2 regions of the Pseudomonas extremorientalis genome follow, and region 2 is predicted to be linked to the other one. Evidence: predicted binding sites of a transcription regulator. Region 2 holds the regulator's gene; the other holds the start of a gene.
The links. The regulator sigma-54, encoded in region 2, starts transcription at its own class of promoters, with help from an activator protein. The targets are predictions, from matches to a motif close to ANTGGCATNNANNTTGCTNT.

Region 1 (10,724 bases), 640 kb from region 2:
GCCACGGGGCGATGCTGGCGTAGGCCGAGCCAGAAGATCCCGGCGCCTTCGACAGCCCACGCCGCAGCGGTCCAGCGTGCATCGAGGCCCAAGGGAATGGCCAGGCTGGCGAAGATCACCCCCAGGGCCAGACAGGTTTCCGTCAGGAGCCCGGCGCGCCCACCACTGAATACACGGGCCAAGACCATGTAAATAATGCCCAGGCCCAGCGCACTGAACGCAGCGGCGAACTCAAGGTGTTGCACCAGCGCGAACTGCAAGCCAAAGCCCACCAGCGGCGGGCCGAACAACAAGGTGCCGTCGACATAGTCGCCCTTGCGCAATTGCGCACCCAGGCTGTCGCCCTCGCCCACCTGCAGCAACTTGCGCCAGGCATACAACAGGCCGATTGCCAGGTACATCGCGAAAAACAGGATCAGGAACGGTTCGGTGCTCCACAACAGCTCCGGCGTGTAGGAACGCATACCCCAGGCGAAACCGATCCCGAAGGTGCCCACAAAGCCGATCACATTCAGCAGGCGCCAGGCCTTGAACCAGGCAATCGCGAGAATGCCGGCATTGAGCAACGCAAAGTAACTGAACAACGCCACATGGCTTCCGGCGCCGGTCGATACCAGGATCGGTGCCGCAAAACCGCCCAAAGCCGCCGCACAGGCGAGGCCGAGGGCATCCTGGGTGATCGCCAGGATCGCTGAAAATACCGTGACGGCGACCAGCAACCCCATTGCCGCGCCGGGATCGATCAGCAGATGCACACGCATCGCCGCAAACACCGTGAGGTACAACACCGCAATGCCCGCGCCCTGCAGCATCAACCCGTAGTTGCTGTTGCGCAGCCGCAGCCACCAGCCCAGGCCCAGCAGGCCCACCGCAGCCGCAGCCACACCGGCATAACGCAGCTCGATTGGCACCACCATGCCTTCGGTGGCGTAGCGCAGCAGGAACGCGAGGCCGAGAAACAGCAGCACCACCCCGACGCGCAGCACCGTGTTGCCGCCAAACAGCCAATTGCGTGCACCGTTGAGGGCACGCTCGATAAGGTTGGGGCCACGCGGGATGGCAGGTTCTTTAGGGGACGACGACGCAGCCGGTGCCCACACATCATCCGGCAGCGGCTGGCTCGGTTCGGCGACCATGGCTACAGGTGTCAGCTCGGCAGGCAGCTCCCAGACCAGCTCAGGCGTTTGGGCGACCGGGGTGGGTTCTGCCACGGCGGGCTCGACAAACACGCTGCTGGTTGCAGGCGCAGGCACTTCCAGTTGCCGCAGGCGCTCACCCAGCGCTATCAGCGACTTCTGCGTGGTTTCCAACTGACGCGCCTGTTGGTCCACCTGGGAGGACAGCTTCGCCAGGCGGATCGCCTGGCCAATGCCCAGCCCCAACAGCGCACCGATGCCCGCATCGCTGAACGACTCATCGAGCGTCCAGCCGAGCACCAGGCCAATCAGCATGAAAATCCATTGCATGGTCGATATTCCCTAGGCAAACCGGCGCCCAGTATATCGATGCAGAACCAATGTGGGAGGGAGCTTGCGCCCGATAGCGGTGCACCAGTCGACATATCTGCAAACTGACAGGCTGCTATCGGGGGCAAGCCCCCTCCCACATTTTTGGATCAGCGATGTTTAGTCGAGGGCTTTCCAGATCTCGGTCGCGTACTCCCTGATCGTCCGGTCCGAGCTGAACCAGCCCATGCGCGCCGTATTCAGCACCGCCGAACGCCACCACGCCTTGGAATCATGCCAATGCGCCTCGACCCGCGCCTGGGCGTCCCAGTACGAATCGAAGTCGGCACACACCAGGAATCGATCGTAGTCGATCAACCCATCGATCAACCCCACGTAGCGGCCCGGATCATCCGGCGAGAACACCCCGCCGCGGATCGCTTGCAGCACATCGTTCAACCGATGGGAGGCGGCGATGTCCGGCCCGGCGCTGAACTCCCCGGCGTGTTTGCGGGCTTCCACTTGCTGCGCGCTGAGGCCAAAGATAAACATGTGCTCGGCACCCACGCGCTCATGCATTTCAACGTTGGCGCCGTCCATGGTGCCGATGGTCAGCGCGCCGTTGAGGCCGAACTTCATGTTGCTGGTGCCCGAAGCCTCAAAGCCGGCGGTAGAGATCTGCTCCGACAAGTCCGCCGCCGGAATGATGCTTTCCGCCAGGCTGACGTTGTAGTTAGGCAGGAACACCACCTTGAGCAGGCCGCGCACGGTCGGGTCGTTGTTGACGGTGCGCGCGATGTCGTTGGTCAGCTTGATGATCAACTTGGCCTGGTGGTAACTGGCCGCCGCCTTGCCCGCGAAGATCTTCACGCGCGGCACCCAGTCGGTGCCCGGTTCGGCACGGATCGCCTGGTACAGCGCCACGGTGTGCAGCAGGTTGAGCAGTTGGCGCTTGTACTCGTGGATACGCTTGACCTGCACGTCGAACATCGCCGCCGGGTTCACCGCAATGCCCAGGCGCTCGTGGATGATGTCGGCCAGTGCACGCTTACTGTGTAAACGTTGCTCGGCAAACGTCTTGCGGAATGTCTGTTTCTCGGCAAAGGGTTCAAGCTCCAGCAGTCGCTCTTCGGGCTTGTCGAGAATGTCCGGACCGAGCGCCTCCACCAGCATGGACGTGAGCTTGGGGTTGGCCTGGTACAACCAGCGACGGAAGGTAATGCCGTTGGTTTTGTTGTTGATGCGCTCCGGGTACAGCTTGTGCAGTTCGGAGAACACAGTGCTGCGCATCAGTTGTGTGTGCAGGCCGGACACGCCGTTGACGCTGTGGGAACCGAGGAATGCCAGGTTGCCCATGCGCACACGGCGGCCGTTATCTTCTTCGATCAGTGAGACGGCGCGCAGCACATCGAAATCGTGGATGCCTTTGGCGCGCAGCGAATCGATGTGCTGGGCGTTGATCAGGTAGATGATCTGCATGTGCCGGGGCAGCATGCGTTCCATCAGGCCCACAGGCCAGGTTTCCAAGGCTTCGGGCAACAGCGTGTGGTTGGTGTAGGAAAGGGTTTCAACGGTGACGTCCCAAGCTGCTTCCCACGGAATATCGTGCAAATCCACCAACTGCCGCATCAACTCGGCCACGGCAATGGACGGGTGCGTGTCGTTGAGCTGGATCGCCGCGTGTTCGCCCAGGCTCAGCACCGAGCCGTGCATGTTCTTGTGACGGCGCAGCAGGTCCTGCAATGAAGCGGAGACAAAGAAGTATTCCTGACGCAGGCGCAGTTCCTGCCCCGCTTCGGTGCTGTCGGCTGGGTAAAGTACGCGGGAGATGCTTTCAGCCCGGGCCACTTCGGCGACAGCGCCCAAGTGGTCACCGGCGTTGAAGCGCTCCAGGTGCAAGTCTTCCACCGCACGGGCACGCCACAGGCGCAGGGTGTTGACGCTGGCGCCACGCCAGCCGACCACCGGAGTGTCGTAGGCCACGGCCCGGACGGTTTCGTTGGGCGACCACACCTGAATCATCTTGCCGGAGGCATCCGCCAAGGTTTCGACGCTGCCGCCAAAGCCGATCGGGTAAATCACTTCGGCCCGCTCGAACTCCCACGGGTTGCCGAAATCCAGCCAACGCTCGGTCTGCTCCTGCTGCCAGCCATCGACAATCGCCTGGCGGAATAAGCCGTGCTCATAACGAATGCCATAACCATGGCCGGCAATGCCCAGGGTCGACATGCTTTCCATGAAGCACGCCGCCAGGCGGCCCAAGCCACCGTTGCCGAGCGCCGCGTCGGGCTCCAGCAGGCGGATACGCTCCAGGTCGACGCCCAGCTCGGACAACGCTTCGCGCGCAATCTCCAGCACGCCAAGGTTGCTCAGGCTGTCGTAGAGCAGGCGGCCGATGAGGAATTCCAGGGAAAGGTAATAAACGCGTTTCTGGCCTTTGCGGTAGATACGCCGCGTATGGTCCATCCAGTGGTCGACCATCTGGTCGCGGGCGGCCAGGGCAATGGCTTCGAACCAGTCGTGGTCGAAGGCGTGATCCGGGTCCTTGCCCACCGCGTAGGTGAGTTTGGTCAAGACGGCATCGCGGAATGCGGCTACCTCTGCTTCTCGTGCAAGTGGTTCCTGAGACATCAATTGCGACCTCGGGCGAGATAGAAGGAGTTGCTAGAGCCTAGACGGTCTGACAGGCGGTAGACGCGCTGGTTCGGCAGTTTTTTAACGCATTCACCGTTGTGTGAATTAGATGCAGGGGTCGTGCCCGATCTGCCTTTGAGCTGAAACCCAGAAAATATTGTTCAAAAAATCACCAATCCCGGTATGATCGCGCGCCCGGATACAGCCCCACCTTTTGGAACCCTGATGAAGCCTCAATTGATCGCCGCCGCGGAACTCGACCGTCTTGAAACGTGGCAGAAATATTCCGCGCATATGTGCGGTGGTTGCGTGTCCAGCTGCTGCACGCTGCCGGTCGAAGTGAAGATCAAGGACCTGATCCGCATTGGCATCGTCGATGAATTCGAGCGTGGCGACCCGCCGAAGAACATCGCCAAGCGCTTGCAGAAGGAAGGCATCGTCGAGCGCTTCAATTCCAAATCCGAGATTTTTACCCTGCAGCGCATGAGCAACAACGATTGCCTGTACCTGGATCGTAAGACGCGCTTCTGCACTATTTATGACAAGCGCCCGGATACCTGCCGCAACCACCCGAAGATCGGGCCGCGTCCGGGATATTGCGCGTACAAGCCGAAGGAAGTGGTGCGCGAGACCACGTTCAAGACCCTCGACAAGTTCTGATCAGGGTTTTGCGGGGCTTTCAAGGGCCCTATCGGGGGCAAGCCCCCTCCCACACTTGAAAGTGTTCACAGTTCAAAATGTGGGAGGGGGCTTGCCCCCGATAGGGTCGGCACAGTCACCACAAAACCTGCAGGCATAAAAAAACGCCCCCGGCCTTTCGACCGGGGGCGTTTTTCATTCAGCCTGAGTTAACTCAGTTCTTGGCTTTCTTGGCAGCGCGGGTACGCTCGCCTTCGTCCAGGATCTTCTTACGCAGGCGGATCGACTTAGGCGTGACCTCACACAGCTCGTCGTCCTGGATGAATTCCAGGGCCTGTTCCAGGGTGAAGCGAACAGGTGGAACCAGGGCGATGGTTTCGTCTTTACCCGAAGCACGCATGTTGTCGAGCTTCTTGCCTTTGGTTGGGTTGACGCCCATGTCGTTGTCACGGCTGTTCAGACCAACGATCTGACCGTTGTAGATCTCTTGACCGTGCTCAACGAACAGCTTGCCACGCGCCTGGAGGGTTTCCAGGGAGTAGGTCAGTGCCTTGCCGGTTTCTACCGAGACCAGAACACCGTTCTGACGGCCGGACATGTCGCCGGACTTCATGGTGTCGTAGCGATCGAAGATCGAGGTCAGGATGCCAGCACCGTTGGTCAGGGTCAGGAACTGGTTACGGAAACCGATCAGACCGCGAGCAGGGATGTTGTATTCCAGACGCACACGGCCTTTGCCATCCGGCACCATGTTGGTCAGGTCGCCTTTACGCAGGCCCATCTCTTCCATGACCTTGCCCTGGGATTCTTCAGGGGTGTCGATGGTGACGTTTTCGAACGGTTCCTGCTTCACGCCGTCAACTTGACGGATGATCACTTCAGGACGACCAACGCCCATTTCGAAGCCTTCGCGACGCATGGTTTCGATCAGTACCGAGAGGTGCAGCTCACCACGGCCGGAAACCTTGAACTTGTCAGCCGAGTCGCCTTCTTCAACGCGCAGGGCAACGTTGTACAGCAGCTCTTTGTCCAGACGCTCCTTGATGTTACGGGAGGTCACGAACTTGCCTTCTTTACCGCAGAAAGGCGAGTCGTTTACCTGGAAGGTCATGGAAACGGTTGGCTCGTCAACGGTCAGAGGCTTCATCGCTTCTACCGCGTCCGGGTGGCACAGGGTATCGGAGATGAACAGCGAGTCCATACCGCTGATGCACACGATGTCGCCAGCTGCAGCTTCTTCAACGTCGATGCGGTGCAGGCCGTGGTGGCCCATCAGCTTCAGGATACGACCGTTGCGCTTCTTGCCGTCGGCGCCGATAGCGACAACCGGGGTGTTCGGCTTGACGCGACCACGGGCGATACGGCCAACGCCGATAACACCCAGGAAGCTGTTGTAGTCCAGTGCCGAGATCTGCATCTGGAACGGACCGTCACGGTCAACAGCCGGCGCAGGTACGTTGTCGACGATCGACTGGTACAGCGGGGTCATGTCTTCAGCCATGTCGGTGTGGTCCAGACCGGCAATACCGTTCAGGGCCGAGGCGTAGACGACTTTGAAGTCCAGCTGTTCTTCGGTGGCACCCAGGTTGTCGAACAGGTCGAAGATCTGGTCCAGAACCCAGTCCGGACGCGCGCCTGGACGGTCAACCTTGTTGATGCACACGATCGGACGCAAGCCGGCTTCGAAGGCCTTCTTGGTCACGAAACGGGTTTGCGGCATAGGGCCGTCTTGAGCGTCAACCAGCAGCAGAACGGAGTCCACCATCGACATTACGCGTTCTACTTCGCCGCCGAAGTCGGCGTGGCCCGGGGTGTCCACGATGTTGATGTGGTAGCCGTTCCAGTTGATGGCGGTGTTTTTCGCCAGGATGGTAATACCGCGCTCTTTTTCCTGGTCGTTGGAGTCCATCACGCGCTCGTCGTTGAGCTCGTTGCGCTCCAGGGTGCCGGACTGACGCAGGAGTTTGTCTACCAGGGTGGTTTTACCATGGTCAACGTGAGCAATGATGGCGATGTTACGTAGATTTTCGATCACTTGTGTATCTCGATCAGAGGATTCGGTGTGCTGACAGGTCGTGGCAGCGATTAACAGTAGAGTCAGGCCTTGCCGTTACAGCTTGACGGCAGAGTCGGGGGGCCGGTGACGCAGGCCACAGGCAAACAGCCCCGGGCTCTTAGCTCGGTCGATAAACGCGCACATTGGCATGCCCCTCACTGAGCAAATGGTGGGCATGCAGGCGACTCATCACGCCTTTGTCGCAATACAGCAGGTACTGACGGCTGTTATCCAGTTCCTTGAAACGCGCGTTCAATGCATAGAACGGCAGCGTTTGTACGTCGATGCCGGCGATTTCCAGCGGCTCATCCTCAGCGGCATCCGGGTGACGGATGTCGATGACGATCTGGCCGGCCAGGGCTTCGCTGACTTCTTCGATCTTGATGTCCTGGCCCAGCTCGTCGATGACACGATCGATCGGGACCAGTTTGGCGTTCTCGAGCGCACGCTCCAGAATCGCCATGTCGAATTCTTTCTCTTCATGCTCCACGCGGTGACGCTTGGCGTGGGTCTTGGGGTTCACCGAGATGACCCCGCAGTACTCGGGCATGTGCTTGGCAAAATCGGCGGTGCCGATCTGCTCTGCCAGGTCGATGATGTCCTGCTTGTGGCTGGCGATCAGTGGGCGCAGTACCAGCTTCTCGGTAACACAATCGATGATCGACAGGTTCGGCAGCGTCTGGCTCGATACCTGGGAGATCGCTTCACCGGTGACCAGCGCGTCGATCTGCAACTGGTCGGCGATCCGCGAGGCCGCGCGCAACATCATACGCTTCAATACCACGCCCATATGACTGTTATCGACTTTGCCGAGAATTTCGCCCAGCACTTCCTCGAACGGTACGCTCACAAATAGCACGCGTTGGGAGCTGCCGTACTTCTTCCAGATAAAGTGCGCAACTTCCATCACGCCCAATTCGTGTGCACGCCCGCCCAAGTTAAAGAAGCAGAAATGGCTCATGAGGCCGCGACGCATGATCTGGTAGGCCGCCACCGTGGAATCGAAACCGCCGGACATCAGTACCAGGGTCTGTTCCAGAGCGCCCAGCGGGTAGCCGCCGATGCTGTTGTGCTGGCTGTGGATCACAAACAACCGTTGGTCGCGAATTTCCATGCGCACTTCAATTTGCGGTGCTTTCAGGGAAATTCCGGCAGCGCCGCACTCGCGACGCAGCTTGCTGCCGACATATTTCTCGACGTCCATGGAGCTGAAGCTGTGCTTGCCGGCACGCTTGCAGCGCACCGAAAAGATCTTGCCGGTAAGCGAGTCGCCGTAGTGCTGTTTGCACTTCTCGGTGATGTCGTCGAAGTCGCCCAGCGGGTACTCATCCACCTGCAGGAAGTGCGCGATGCCCGGCATGCAGCTCAGGCGCTCGGTCATGTCCTTCAAGGCTTTGGGCTCGGTGACACGGGTTTCCAGCTCGAGATTGTCCCACACGCCGTTCACCACCACAGCCGGGTCCAGATCGCGGAGCACGGCACGGATGTTCTTGGCCAACTGACGGATGAAACGCGTCCGTACCGGTCGGCTTTTGATGGTGATCTCGGGGAAGACTTTAACGATTAATTTCATGGAAACAGCGCGCGCCGGGCCTGCTGAAAAAGGGGGGCGCGGATTATAGCGGAAATCGCTCAAGGTTTAACCAGTTAATATGCACAGCAGGCGCAACGCACTAAATAGGTGCGCTTGCGCGCCTTTGCGCTACATTGAGGTGCGCTATTTTCGGGCTTTTGTCGTAATGCACCGTTATAGGGGCGTTTTTGGAACAGAAAACCCATGTTGGCGCACTGGCATGCAATTTGCTCTCTTGTGAGGCAGGTTGCCATGGCGGAGTATCCGCGCCGGCATCACCCACATTCTAAGGGCTAACTCCACTACCCCAGCCCGAAGCCACCCGGAGGACACTATGTCGAAGTCGGTTCAACTCATCAAAGATCATGACGTTAAATGGATTGATCTGCGCTTCACGGACACCAAAGGCACTCAGCACCACGTGACCATGCCGGCTCGCGACGCGCTGGATGATGCTTTCTTCGAAGAAGGCAAAATGTTCGACGGTTCCTCCATCGCTGGCTGGAAAGGCATCGAAGCTTCCGACATGATCCTGATGCCGGACGACAGCACTGCTGTTCTCGACCCGTTCACCGAAGACCCAACCCTGATCATCGTCTGTGACGTGATCGAGCCTTCGACCATGCAAGGCTACGACCGCGACCCACGTGCGATCGCCAAGCGTGCCGAGGAATACCTGAAGTCCACCGGTATCGGCGACACCGTATTCGTAGGCCCGGAGCCAGAATTCTTCATCTTTGATTCGGTCAAGTTCAAGTCCGACATTTCCGGCTCCATGTTCAAGATCTTCTCCGAACAAGGCTCCTGGATGTCCGACCAGGACGTGGAAGGCGGCAACAAAGGCCACCGTCCAGGCGTCAAGGGAGGCTACTTCCCGGTTCCGCCATTCGACCACGACCACGAAATCCGTACCTCCATGTGCAACGCCATGGAAGAAATGGGCCTGGTCATCGAAGTGCACCACCACGAAGTGGCCACTGCCGGCCAGAACGAAATCGGTGTGAAGTTCAACACCCTGGTCGCCAAGGCTGACGAAGTACAGACCCTGAAGTACTGCGTACACAACGTGGCTGATGCCTACGGCCGTACCGCGACCTTCATGCCTAAGCCACTGTACGGCGATAACGGTTCGGGTATGCACGTTCACCTGTCCATCGCCAAAGAAGGCAAGAACACCTTCGCTGGCGAAGGTTACGCCGGCCTGTCCGACACTGCCCTGTACTTCATCGGCGGTATCATCAAGCACGGTAAGGCCCTGAACGGCTTCACCAACCCGTCGACCAACTCCTACAAGCGTCTGGTCCCAGGTTTCGAAGCTCCGGTAATGCTGGCCTACTCCGCTCGCAACCGTTCCGCCTCGATCCGTATTCCTTACGTGTCCAGCCCACGTGCTCGCCGTATCGAAGCGCGCTTCCCGGATCCGGCAGCCAACCCATACCTGGCCTTCGCGGCGCTGGTCATGGCCGGTCTGGACGGTATCCAGAACAAGATCCACCCTGGCGACGCCGCCGACAAAAACTTGTACGACCTGCCGCCTGAAGAGGCCAAAGAGATCCCACAAGTGTGCGGCAGCCTGAAAGAAGCCCTGGAAGAGCTGGACAAGGGCCGTGCGTTCCTGACCAAAGGTGGCGTATTCAGCGACGACTTCATCGATGCCTACATCGAGCTGAAAAGCGAAGAAGAAATCAAGGTTCGCACCTTCGTACACCCACTGGAATACGAGCTGTACTACAGCTGCTGATCCGGTAGCGCTGCTTAACGTGGCGTGACGAAAAAGACCTCCTTCGGGAGGTCTTTTTTTTGCCTGGGGTTTAGCTGGCCGGCGGATTCTCGCGTAACTATAAGGTAGCCTCTGACTGACGCTGCTGTAGACCTGCAAACCCAATCAAAAAGGTGGGAAGGGGCTTGCCCCTCCCACAAGGAGATCTTCATTGAAACATAGACTTGTGTTCGCCCTGTTGTTCGCAAGTGCCAGTGCCAGTGCCAGTGCCGCGCCGCCCACCCTGGAGCCGCTGCTCAACAGCATCGCCGAACGCCTGGAGATCGCCGACCAGGTCGCCCTGAGCAAATGGGACAGCAAAAAGCCGGTAGAAGATAAAAAGCGCGAACAAGAGGTGATCGCCAGCGTCGTCGCCCAGGCGCCAAGCTACAAGCTGGCCCCGGCCGCCGCCGAGCAGTTCTTTTCGGCGCAGATCGAGGCGAACAAGCTGGTGCAGTACACCCACCTCTCCGACTGGCAGTTCCAGGGCAAGGCACCCGACGACCCGCGTCCGGACCTGGTGAAGCAAATCCGCCCGCAGTTGGACGAGTTGCAAAAGCGTCTGTTGCAGCAACTTGCCGACTTCACCCCGCAGCGCACTGACCCGCAGTGTCCGCA
Region 2 (10,724 bases):
CACCACGCTTGCTACAAACGTTTGCAACCGTTGTGCAATAGTTGGCCACGTGGGCTGGGCGGACCGAACTGGCGGCGAACTATATCACTGCTGGTACTAGGCGCCCAAGGCCGGAACAGTGCTTGTTCAGATTGGGGACAGGGAAAAATCGTTGCTGGGGTTGAATCTCAAGCACATTGCGAACAAACCCTGACGAACTTGCGTGAGGGAATTGATCATTACCGCTATAATCGCCGACTTTTCGTCAGGCTATACGATTTCAGACATGAGCCAATCCAGCGACCTTATTCAATCCGCACAACGCACCATCCGCCTCGAGCTTGAAGCCGTAGAAGGCTTGCTGGCGCATATTGACGCGGATTTCGTACGCGCCTGCGAGATGATTCTGGCCAGCAAGGGCCGCGTTGTGGTGGTCGGCATGGGCAAATCCGGCCACGTCGGCAACAAGATCGCCGCCACCCTGGCCAGCACCGGAACCACCGCGTTTTTCGTGCACCCGGCCGAAGCCAGCCACGGCGACATGGGCATGATCACCAAGGATGACATCATCCTTGCCCTGTCCAACTCCGGCACGACTAACGAAATCGTGACCCTGTTGCCGCTGATCAAACGCCTGGGCATCAAGATGATCAGCATCACCGGAAACCCGGAGTCGACGCTGGCCAAGGCCGCCGAAGTGAACCTGAACGTCCACGTGGACCACGAGGCCTGCCCGCTGAACCTGGCACCGACCTCCTCCACCACCGCCGCACTGGTCATGGGCGATGCCTTGTCCGTAGCACTGCTGGAAGCCCGGGGGTTTACCGCCGAAGACTTCGCGTTTTCCCATCCAGGCGGCGCCCTGGGCCGCCGCCTGCTGCTGAAAGTGGAAAACGTCATGCACTCGGGCGATGAATTGCCTCACGTCCAGCGCGGCACCCTGCTGAAAGACGCGCTGATGGAAATGACCCGCAAGGGCCTGGGCATGACCGTGATCCTCGAGGCCGATGGCCGCCTGGCCGGGGTCTTCACCGACGGCGACCTGCGCCGTACCCTCGACCGCACGATTGATATCCACACCGCCACCATCGACGCGGTAATGACACCCCACGGCAAGACCGCGCGCCCCGAGATGCTGGCAGCCGAAGCCTTGAAGATCATGGAAGACCACAAGATCGGCGCGCTGGTGGTGGTTGATGGCGACGACCGCCCGATTGGCGCCCTGAACATGCACGACTTGCTGCGTGCAGGAGTGATGTAGATGACCAGCGACCTGTTGCAACGCGGCAAAAATATCAAACTCGCGATTTTCGACGTTGACGGTGTGCTGACCGACGGCCGCCTGTACTTTCTCGAAGACGGCAGCGAATTCAAGACATTCAACACGCTGGACGGCCAAGGCATCAAAATGTTGATGGCGGCGGGCGTGCAAACGGCAATTATCAGCGGCCGGAAAACGCCCGTTGTGGAACGGCGTGCACAAAACCTGGGGATTCCTCACCTGTATCAGGGCCGCGAGGATAAACTGGTGGTTCTGGACGAGCTTCTTGGCCAACTCAACCTAAGCTATGAGCAGGTCGCCTACTTGGGTGATGACCTGCCAGACCTGCCGGTGATTCGCCGAGTAGGCCTGGGCATGGCCGTCGCCAATGCGGCGGCGTTTGTTCGCGAACACGCCCATGGCATCACCAGCGCCCGCGGTGGCGAAGGTGCCGCCCGCGAGTTCTGCGAGCTGATCCTGCGTGCCCAGGGCAGCCTTGAAGCGGCCCACGCCGCCTACTTATAGAGCGTTTTATGCCGAGCAAAAAGATTCGCAACTTCCTGTTATTCGGGGTCATCGCCGCGCTGTTCCTGGCGGTGGGCTACTGGAATATCAGCCCGGAGCGCTTTCTCGACCAGCCTGCTGCGCAGGTTGACGAGGGCGCTATCGACTATTACGCCATCAATGCCAAAAGCGTGCAGTTCCTGCCTGACGGCAAGGTGCAATACGAGATGACCTCGGACAAGGTCGAGCATGTGAAGGCCACCGAAGTCACCCTGCTGACCAACCCGGACATGAACATTTACCGCGGTACCGAGTTCCCATGGCACGTCACCAGCAAGCGTGGCGAGGTCAACCCGGACGGTACCGAGGTGGAACTGATCGACTCGGTGCGCATTGCGCGCACTGACGATAAAAGCCGTGAGACCGTGATCACCAGCAGTCGCATGACCGTATTCCCGCAGAAGCAATATGCGCAGACCGAGCAAGACGTTAGAATCGACGGCGCTGGCGGTGTATCGACTGGCAAGGGAATGAAAGCGTATTTGAAAGAAAGCAGGATACACCTGCTATCGAACGTAAGAGGACAGTATGAGGCTCGTTAAAACTCTCCCTATTTTGCTCGGCCTGGGCGCAGCACTGGGAAGCGTGAGCGCCTGGGCTCTGCCGAACGATAGCCAGCAGCCGATCCACATTTCAGCTGACGATGCGCAACTGGATGACAAGCAAGGCGTGGCCACCTACACCGGCGGCGTGATCATCACGCAGGGCTCGATGAAAATCACCGGCAATACCGTGACGCTTACGCGCACCAAGACCGGCGATATCGATGTCGTGACCTCGGTCGGCAACCTGGCTTACTTCGAACAGAAGCAGTCCGCGACCGATACCGGACCGATGAAGGGCTACGGCAAGACCATCCAGTACCATGCCCAGCAGAACCGCATCGTCCTGATCGACCAGGCCAAGGTGCTCAGCCCCGATGGCAACTCCACGGAAGGTGAGAAGATCACCTATGACACCGTGAAACAGATTGCAAACGCCGGTCGTGCCAATGGCAACAAGGTCACCGCGCCTCGTCCACGCATCGACATGGTTATCCAGCCGAAGAAGAAGGCCGAGTAATGGCAACCCTGAAAGCCCAGCATCTGGCCAAGGCCTATAAAAGCCGTCAGGTCGTGCGCGACGTCAGCCTGTCGATCGACAGCGGCCAGATCGTCGGCTTGCTCGGCCCCAACGGCGCCGGCAAGACCACTTGCTTCTACATGATCGTTGGCCTGGTCCAGGCGGACCAGGGTCGCGTGCTGATCGATGACCTGGACGTGAGCCACCAGCCAATGCACGGCCGCGCCCGTGCCGGTATCGGCTATCTTCCACAGGAAGCGTCGATCTTCCGCAAACTGTCGGTGTCGGACAACATCATGGCGATCCTCGAGACCCGCAAGGAACTCGACCGTGACGGCCGTCGCAAGGAGCTGGAAAGCCTGCTGCAGGAGTTCCACATCAACCATATCCGCGACAACCTCGGCATGAGCCTGTCCGGTGGTGAGCGTCGCCGTGTGGAAATCGCCCGCGCCCTGGCCACTGCACCCAAGTTCATCCTGCTGGACGAGCCGTTTGCCGGCGTCGACCCGATCTCGGTCGGCGACATCAAGCAGATCATCCATCACCTCAAGGCCAAGGGCATCGGCGTGCTGATCACCGACCACAACGTCCGTGAGACGCTCGACATCTGCGAAACCGCCTATATCGTCAATGACGGCCAGCTGATTGCCGAAGGTGATTCCGCCACAATCCTGGCCAATGAACTGGTCAAGGAAGTGTATCTGGGTCACGAGTTCCGCCTGTAAACACCGTGGTGTCACGGCGTTCGCCAAGGTGCGCGGGAGTCAATGAAAACCTCCGGATTTTTATTGTTACCGCGCTCTAGGCAAAGCACCCGACATCAGGCATATAATTTGCTTATGTTTGGCGCTCACGCGCCCTGTCGTGGATGGCGCATTGCGCCGGCGAATAAGGTGTTAAGCCCCTGCCATGAAACCATCGCTAGTCCTGAGAATGGGCCAGCAGCTGACGATGACACCGCAGCTGCAACAGGCCATCCGCCTGCTCCAATTGTCGACCCTGGACCTGCAACAGGAAATCCAGGAGGCCCTGGAGTCCAATCCGATGCTCGAACGCCAGGAAGAAGGCGACGACTTCGATAATGCAGACCCGCTGGCCGATAACATCGAGCAAAAACCCAATTCCGATGTGCAGGAACCCTCCTACCAGGAAACCGCCCCCACGGTGGACAACCTTGAGGAAGGCGAATGGAACGAACGCATTCCCAACGAGCTTCCGGTCGACACCGCCTGGGAAGATGTCTACCAGACCAGCGCCAGCAGCCTGCCCAGCAACGACGATGACGAGTGGGACTTCACCACCCGCACCTCTGCCGGCGAGAGCCTGCAGAGCCATCTGCTATGGCAACTGAACCTGGCACCGATGTCGGACACCGATCGCCTGATCGCCGTAACCCTGATCGACTGCATCAACAATCAGGGTTATCTAGACGAGACGCTTGAAGAAATTCTTGAAGCCTTCGACCCCGAACTGGATATCGAACTGGACGAGATCGAAGCCGTCCTGCACCGCATCCAGCAGTTCGAGCCTGCCGGTATCGGCGCGCGCACCCTCAGCGAATGCCTGCTGCTGCAATTGCGCCAGCTGCCGGCCAAGACCCCATGGCTCGCCGAGGCCCAGCGCCTGGTCACCGACTATATCGACCTGCTGGGCAGCCGCGACTACAGCCAGTTGATGCGTCGCATGAAGCTCAAGGAAGACGACCTGCGCCAGGTCATCGAGCTGGTACAGAGCCTCAACCCGCGCCCCGGCTCGCAAATCGAGTCCAGCGAAGCCGAATATGTCGTCCCCGACGTGATCGTGCGCAAGGACAACGAGCGTTGGCTGGTGGAACTGAACCAGGAGTCGGTGCCACGCCTGAGGGTCAACCCGCAATATGCCGGTTTCGTCCGCCGCGCCGACACCAGCGCCGATAACACCTTCATGCGCAACCAGTTGCAGGAAGCCCGCTGGTTCATCAAGAGCCTGCAAAGCCGCAACGAAACCCTGATGAAAGTCGCCACCCAGATCGTCGAGCACCAGCGCGGCTTCCTGGAATACGGCGACGAAGCGATGAAGCCGCTGGTACTGCATGACATCGCCGAAGCGGTGGGCATGCATGAATCGACCATTTCACGCGTGACCACGCAGAAATTCATGCATACCCCACGGGGTATTTATGAACTGAAATACTTTTTCTCCAGCCACGTCAGCACCTCCGAAGGCGGTGAATGCTCGTCCACGGCGATCCGCGCGATCATCAAAAAACTGGTTGCCGCGGAAAATCAGAAAAAGCCATTGAGTGACAGTAAGATCGCTGGTTTACTGGAGGCACAAGGCATTCAGGTCGCCCGTCGAACCGTCGCCAAGTACCGCGAGTCCCTCGGGATCGCGCCTTCCAGCGAGCGTAAGCGTTTGATGTGACGGGCGGGCCACAGCGTTCCAGTGGCAGGCGCCTTTGCCTGCCGCTTTATGCACTGGCAACGAAGGAGAAGCTGTATGCAAGTCAACATCAGTGGACACCAACTGGAAGTGACCAAGCCCCTGCGTGAGTACACCGAAAGCAAGTTGAACAAGCTTGCAGGGCATTTTGACAAGATCACCAACGTGCAGGTCATCATGGAGGTCGATAAGCTCAAGCAGAAAATCGAGGCCACCCTGCACGTACCGAATGCCAAGCTCGTCGCCAATGCGGAACATGAAGACATGTACGCGGCGATCGACTCGCTCTACGACAAGCTGGACCGCCAACTCATAAAGCATAAGGAAAAGAATCTGCACCTGATGCAAGGTACAGGTCGTTAACTCTCCCCCCATGATCCGACTTGAAACCATCCTGACCCCCGGCCGTTCCCTCGTGAACGTGCCGGGCGGCAGTAAAAAGAAAGCCCTCGAACAAATTGCCAACCTGATCGCGCGCGAAGTGCCGGATCTGGAGATGCAGGATGTCTTCGATGCGCTGATTGCCCGTGAAAAACTCGGTTCCACGGGTTTTGGCAACGGCATCGCCATTCCTCACTGTCGCCTCAAAGGCTGCGAAACACCTGTCAGTGCCCTGCTGCACCTGGAAGCCCCCATCGATTTCGACGCCATCGACGGTGCGCCGGTAGACCTGCTGTTCGTCCTGCTGGTCCCGCAAGCCGCTACCGATGCGCACCTGGAACTGCTCCGGCAGATCGCCAGCATGCTCGACCGCAAGGAAGTACGCGACAAACTGCGTAGCGCCAGCAGCAATGAGGCGCTGTACCAGGTTGTCCTGGATGAACAGAACGGGCAGTAACCATGCGCTTGATCATCGTCAGCGGCCGCTCCGGCTCGGGTAAAAGCACCGCCCTCAACGTTCTTGAGGACAACGGGTTCTATTGCATCGACAACCTGCCCGCCGGCCTGCTGCCAGAGTTGGCGGAACGCGCCTTGATCCATACCGAACTGGCCCAACCGCTGGTCGCCGTTTCAATTGATGCCCGTAACCTGCCCAGCCACCTCGAGCGATTCCCGCAATTGCTCGAGGAAGTGCGGGGCAAGCACATTCATTGCGACGTGCTGTACCTGGACGCCGACGAAGAGACCCTGCTCAAACGCTTCTCCGAGACCCGCCGGCGCCACCCCCTCAGCAGCCCCCATCGCTCTCTGGCCGAAGCCATCGAAGACGAAACCAAGCTGCTGGGACCGATCATTGACCTCGCCGACCTCAAGATAAACACCACCAGCCTCAACCTGTACCAGTTGCGCGATGCCATCAAGCTGCGCCTGCTGAACCAGCCGGAGCCGGGCACGGCGTTCCTCGTGGAGTCGTTCGGGTTCAAGCGCGGCATGCCGGTCGACGCCGACCTGGTGTTCGATGTGCGCTGCCTGCCTAACCCGTACTGGAAACCGGAGCTGCGTGACCAGTCCGGTCTGGATCAGCCCGTGGCCGATTACCTGGCGGCGCAACCGGATGTGGAGGAGATGTTCCAGGATATTTCCACCTACTTGCTCAAATGGCTGCCACGCTTTGCTGCAAGCAACCGCGCCTATGTCACCATTGCCATCGGCTGCACTGGCGGCCATCACCGCTCCGTCTACCTGACCGAGCGCCTGGGCCAGGTGCTGCAACAAACCCTCAAGAACGTCCAGGTCCGCCACCGCGACCTTAGCTGAAAGGAACACCCCCGCGATGCCCGCTCTGGAAATTGAAATCATCAACAAGCTGGGCTTGCACGCCCGCGCCTCGGCCAAGTTCGTGGGCGTAGCAGGGCAGTTCCCCTGCCAGATCCGCGCCGGGCGTACACCGGAATCCATGGTCGACGGCAAGAGCATCATGGCCATGATGATGCTGGCGGCCGGCAAGGGCACCCGGATTCACTTGAAGACGGAAGGCGAGCAGGAAGACGAAGCAATGGCCGCGCTGGTGGCGCTGATCAACAATTACTTCGACGAAGGTGAATAACCCTATGTGGAAGCGAGCTTGCTCGCTCCTACAGTAGACTTTACCTACCCCAAAGCGGTGTCCATCACCATCATCAAGCAAAAACCGATGCACAGGCCCAGGCTGGCGAGTTTTTCGTGACCATTGCGTCGCGACTCGGGGATGACTTCGTGGGTCACCACCAACAGCATTGCGCCAGCAGCCAGGGCCAACCCCAAAGGCAACAACACTTCGGCCAGGCTGACCAGCCAGCCGCAGAGCACAGCGAATACGGGCTCCACCAGACCTGATGCAGCGCCGATCAGGAACGCCTTGACCCGCGACATTCCCGCCCCGGCCAACACCAACGCAATCACCAGTCCCTCGGGCACGTCCTGCAACGCGATGCCCATGGCCAGGCTGTCGGCATCCGGCATGCCACCACCGGCGGAAACGCCTACCGCCATGCCTTCGGGGATGTTGTGGGCGATGATGGCAAACACGAATAACCAGATACGCGGTGGAATTACCGGCTTGTCCGGCGTGCCCACCAGCATTTCCGGACTCGCCCCGGAGACCTTACGGTCAACCAAGTACAACCCGAATGCCCCCAGCATGATGCCAAAGCTGATCAAACCACTGGCACCCCACGGTGAGAGCCCCAGGCTTTCAGCTGCGGCAATGCCCGGGACGATCAGCGAAAACGCCGTCGCCGCCAGCATCACGCCTGCACCAAAACCCAGCAATGTGTCGCTCAGCGCCACCGGCATGCGTCGGATCACCAGTACCGGGACCGCGCCCAGCGCCGTCCCCAGGGCGCAAATGGAGCCGCCTTGCAGGGCGCGCAGGATGCGCGGTTCCAGGTTCAGCCAGGCCAGCCCGTGGGCCACCAGCAATGCAGTACCTGCCAATAGCAGCAGCGAGCCAAACGCATAACGAAACATTCGTCCGCTGCTGATCGCCAGTGTGTCAGTCCCCATAGTCGGCCTTAGATCTTGTCGAGGGTGGTTTTCAGGCCAAAGCGGCCTGATAGCGGGCGGCAACTTCTGGCCAGTTGATAACACTGTAGAAGGCATTGATGTATTCGGGGCGGCGGTTCTGGTACAGCAGGTAGTAGGCATGCTCCCAGACGTCCAGACCGAGGATCGGTGTATTGCCGTTCATCAATGGACTGTCTTGATTACCACTGCTCTCCACCACCAGAGTCTTTTGCGGGGTGACGCTCAACCAGGCCCAACCGCTTCCGAAGCGCGTCAAAGCGGCTTTGGTGAAGGCTTCCTTGAAACTCTCAAAACCACCCAACTGTTCGTCGAGGGCTTTGCCCAACGCACCTTCGGGCTTGCCACCGCCTTTGGGCGACATCACCGCCCAGAACAACGAGTGGTTGGCATGGCCGCCGCCCTGATTGATCACCGCTGCGCGCAGTTTTTCCGGCAGTTGCTGCACGCTGGACACCAGTTTCTCGACCGGCCAGCCCGCGAACTCGGTGCCTTCGACCGCCGCGTTGAGGTTATTGATGTAAGTCTGGTGGTGCTTGGTGTAGTGAATCTCCATGGTTTGCGCATCGATATGCGGTTCCAGGGCGTCATACGCGTAAGGCAAGGCAGGCAAGGTGTAAGTCATTTCAATGTGCTCCGTAGTGGGGCGTGGCGAGCTGCGCCGCAGTACCGCCCAGCAAGCGATGGGTGCGAGGGTATTCGCCGTGATCGCTGATGAAATTCAACAGTTCGACATAGGTTTTGCTGCTCTGGCGCAGCGCCGCTTCCCGCAACTGCGGGCTCAGGCGCGGGTCCTGCATGGTCTGCAACAGACGCTGGTGGATCGCGCAAAGGTATTCCGCGCTTTCTTCCGGCTGGTTCAGCCGCAGGTGCAGGTCCGCCAGGTTGTGATGGGAAATGACGCAAGCCGCCACTGCTTCGTCGGCATCCGCCCAGCGCTCGAACAGCACTTGGGCCAGGGCCAGGGCTTGCAAGTAAGCCTCGCGAGCGTCAACCAATTCACCCGCCATAAAGCAGCGATTGGCCCGTTCGATCGTGCGTTTCCAGTGCTCCATGGTGAGCCTCCAAAGCAGAGTCGGTGATTACACGCCGCCGGCCGTGAGCTTTTCCGGATCCAGCAGGATTTCCAGTTGGCTGCGCGGCAAGTCGGTGTGCTCAAGGGCGACATCAATCACCGGACGGCCCTGCTGATAGGCCTTCTTGGCGATTTCAGCGGCCTTTTGGTAACCGATGATCGGGTTGAGTGCGGTGACCAGGATCGGGTTGCGCGACAGCGCTTCCTTGAGCTTGGCCTCATTGACCTTGAAGCTGGCAATGGCCTTGTCTGCCAGCAAACGACTGGAGTTGGCCAGCAACTCGAGGCTGCTGAGCAGGTTATTGGCGATGATCGGCAGCATCACGTTCAGTTCGAAGTTGCCCGACTGGCCGGCGACCGTGATGACCGTGTCGTTGCCGATGACTTGTGCGGCCACCATCGCGGTGGCTTCAGGGATCACCGGGTTGACCTTGCCGGGCATGATCGACGAACCAGGCTGCAGGCCTTCCAGCTCGATTTCCCCCAGGCCTGCGAGTGGGCCGGAGTTCATCCAGCGCAGGTCGTTGGCGATTTTCATCAGCGACACGGCGGTGGCTTTCAACTGCCCGGACACAGCGACGGCGGTGTCCTGGGAGCCAATCAGGGCGAAGAGGTTCTTGCCCGGAGTGAATTTCACACTGGTCAGGCTGCTCAATTGCTGACTGAAACGCACCGCGAATTCCGGGTGTGCGTTGATTCCGGTGCCGACCGCAGTACCGCCCTGAGCCAACGCCTGCAAACTCGGCAGAAGGTCCTGCAAATGCCCGATATTGGCCTTGAGCTGCTGCGCCCAACCGTTGAGCACCTGGCTCATGCGCACCGGCATGGCGTCCATCAAGTGAGTGCGGCCAGTCTTGATGAACGGGTGAACCTCTTGCGCCTTCTGCTCGATCACCTGCACCAGATGCAACAGTGCGGGCAGTGTTTGCTCATGCAGCACCAGCGCGGCGCTGACGTGGATCGTGGTCGGAATGATGTCGTTGCTGCTTTGGCCGCAATTCACGTGGTCATTTGGGTTGACCGGCTCACCCAGCAAGCGGCTGGCAAGGGTCGCAATCACTTCGTTGGCGTTCATGTTGGAGCTGGTGCCGGAGCCGGTCTGGAAGATGTCCACCGGGAAGTGCTGCATGAAGTCGCCTTCCAGCAAGCCTTGGGCGGCATCGACGATGGCCTTGCCCTGCCCTTCGCTGATCTGCTTGAGATCAACGTTAACCTTGGCAGCAGCTGCCTTTGCCAGGATCAGAGCGCGAATGAATTGCGCGGGCATACGTTGATGACTGATGGGGAAGTTGTTCACCGCGCGCTGGGTTTGTGCGCCATACAAGGCTTCGGCAGGCACCTGCAGTTCGCCCATGCTGTCGCGTTCGATACGGGTGTTACTCATCGTTAGATCCTTGCACCAGGTCAGAAAAAGAAATG

Region 1: a site for sigma-54 is predicted at 8,562-8,581, ahead of glnA (glutamate--ammonia ligase). Genes of this name have one in related genera too.

The regions. Positions count from the first base shown of each region.
Region 1 is NZ_CP089519.1:410,171-420,894, reverse strand. It holds gene LUU92_RS01860 (DUF2339 domain-containing protein) at 1-1,466, opposite strand, end outside; gene LUU92_RS01855 (glycogen/starch/alpha-glucan phosphorylase) at 1,626-4,076, opposite strand; gene LUU92_RS01850 (YkgJ family cysteine cluster protein) at 4,305-4,739, shown strand; gene typA (translational GTPase TypA) at 4,933-6,753, opposite strand; gene thiI (tRNA uracil 4-sulfurtransferase ThiI) at 6,893-8,347, opposite strand; gene glnA (glutamate--ammonia ligase) at 8,682-10,088, shown strand; gene LUU92_RS01830 (chorismate mutase) at 10,279-10,724, shown strand, end outside.
Region 2 is NZ_CP089519.1:1,054,194-1,064,917, reverse strand. It holds gene LUU92_RS04650 (KpsF/GutQ family sugar-phosphate isomerase) at 266-1,240, shown strand; gene LUU92_RS04645 (KdsC family phosphatase) at 1,241-1,765, shown strand; gene lptC (LPS export ABC transporter periplasmic protein LptC) at 1,774-2,346, shown strand; gene lptA (lipopolysaccharide transport periplasmic protein LptA) at 2,333-2,866, shown strand; gene lptB (LPS export ABC transporter ATP-binding protein) at 2,866-3,591, shown strand; gene LUU92_RS04625 (RNA polymerase factor sigma-54) at 3,776-5,269, shown strand; gene hpf (ribosome hibernation-promoting factor, HPF/YfiA family) at 5,345-5,650, shown strand; gene ptsN (PTS IIA-like nitrogen regulatory protein PtsN) at 5,661-6,125, shown strand; gene rapZ (RNase adapter RapZ) at 6,128-6,985, shown strand; gene LUU92_RS04605 (HPr family phosphocarrier protein) at 7,002-7,274, shown strand; gene LUU92_RS04600 (ZIP family metal transporter) at 7,319-8,212, opposite strand; gene LUU92_RS04595 (superoxide dismutase) at 8,244-8,855, opposite strand; gene LUU92_RS04590 (DUF2753 family protein) at 8,857-9,285, opposite strand; gene LUU92_RS04585 (class II fumarate hydratase) at 9,313-10,689, opposite strand; gene LUU92_RS04580 (FagA protein) at 10,682-10,724, opposite strand, start outside.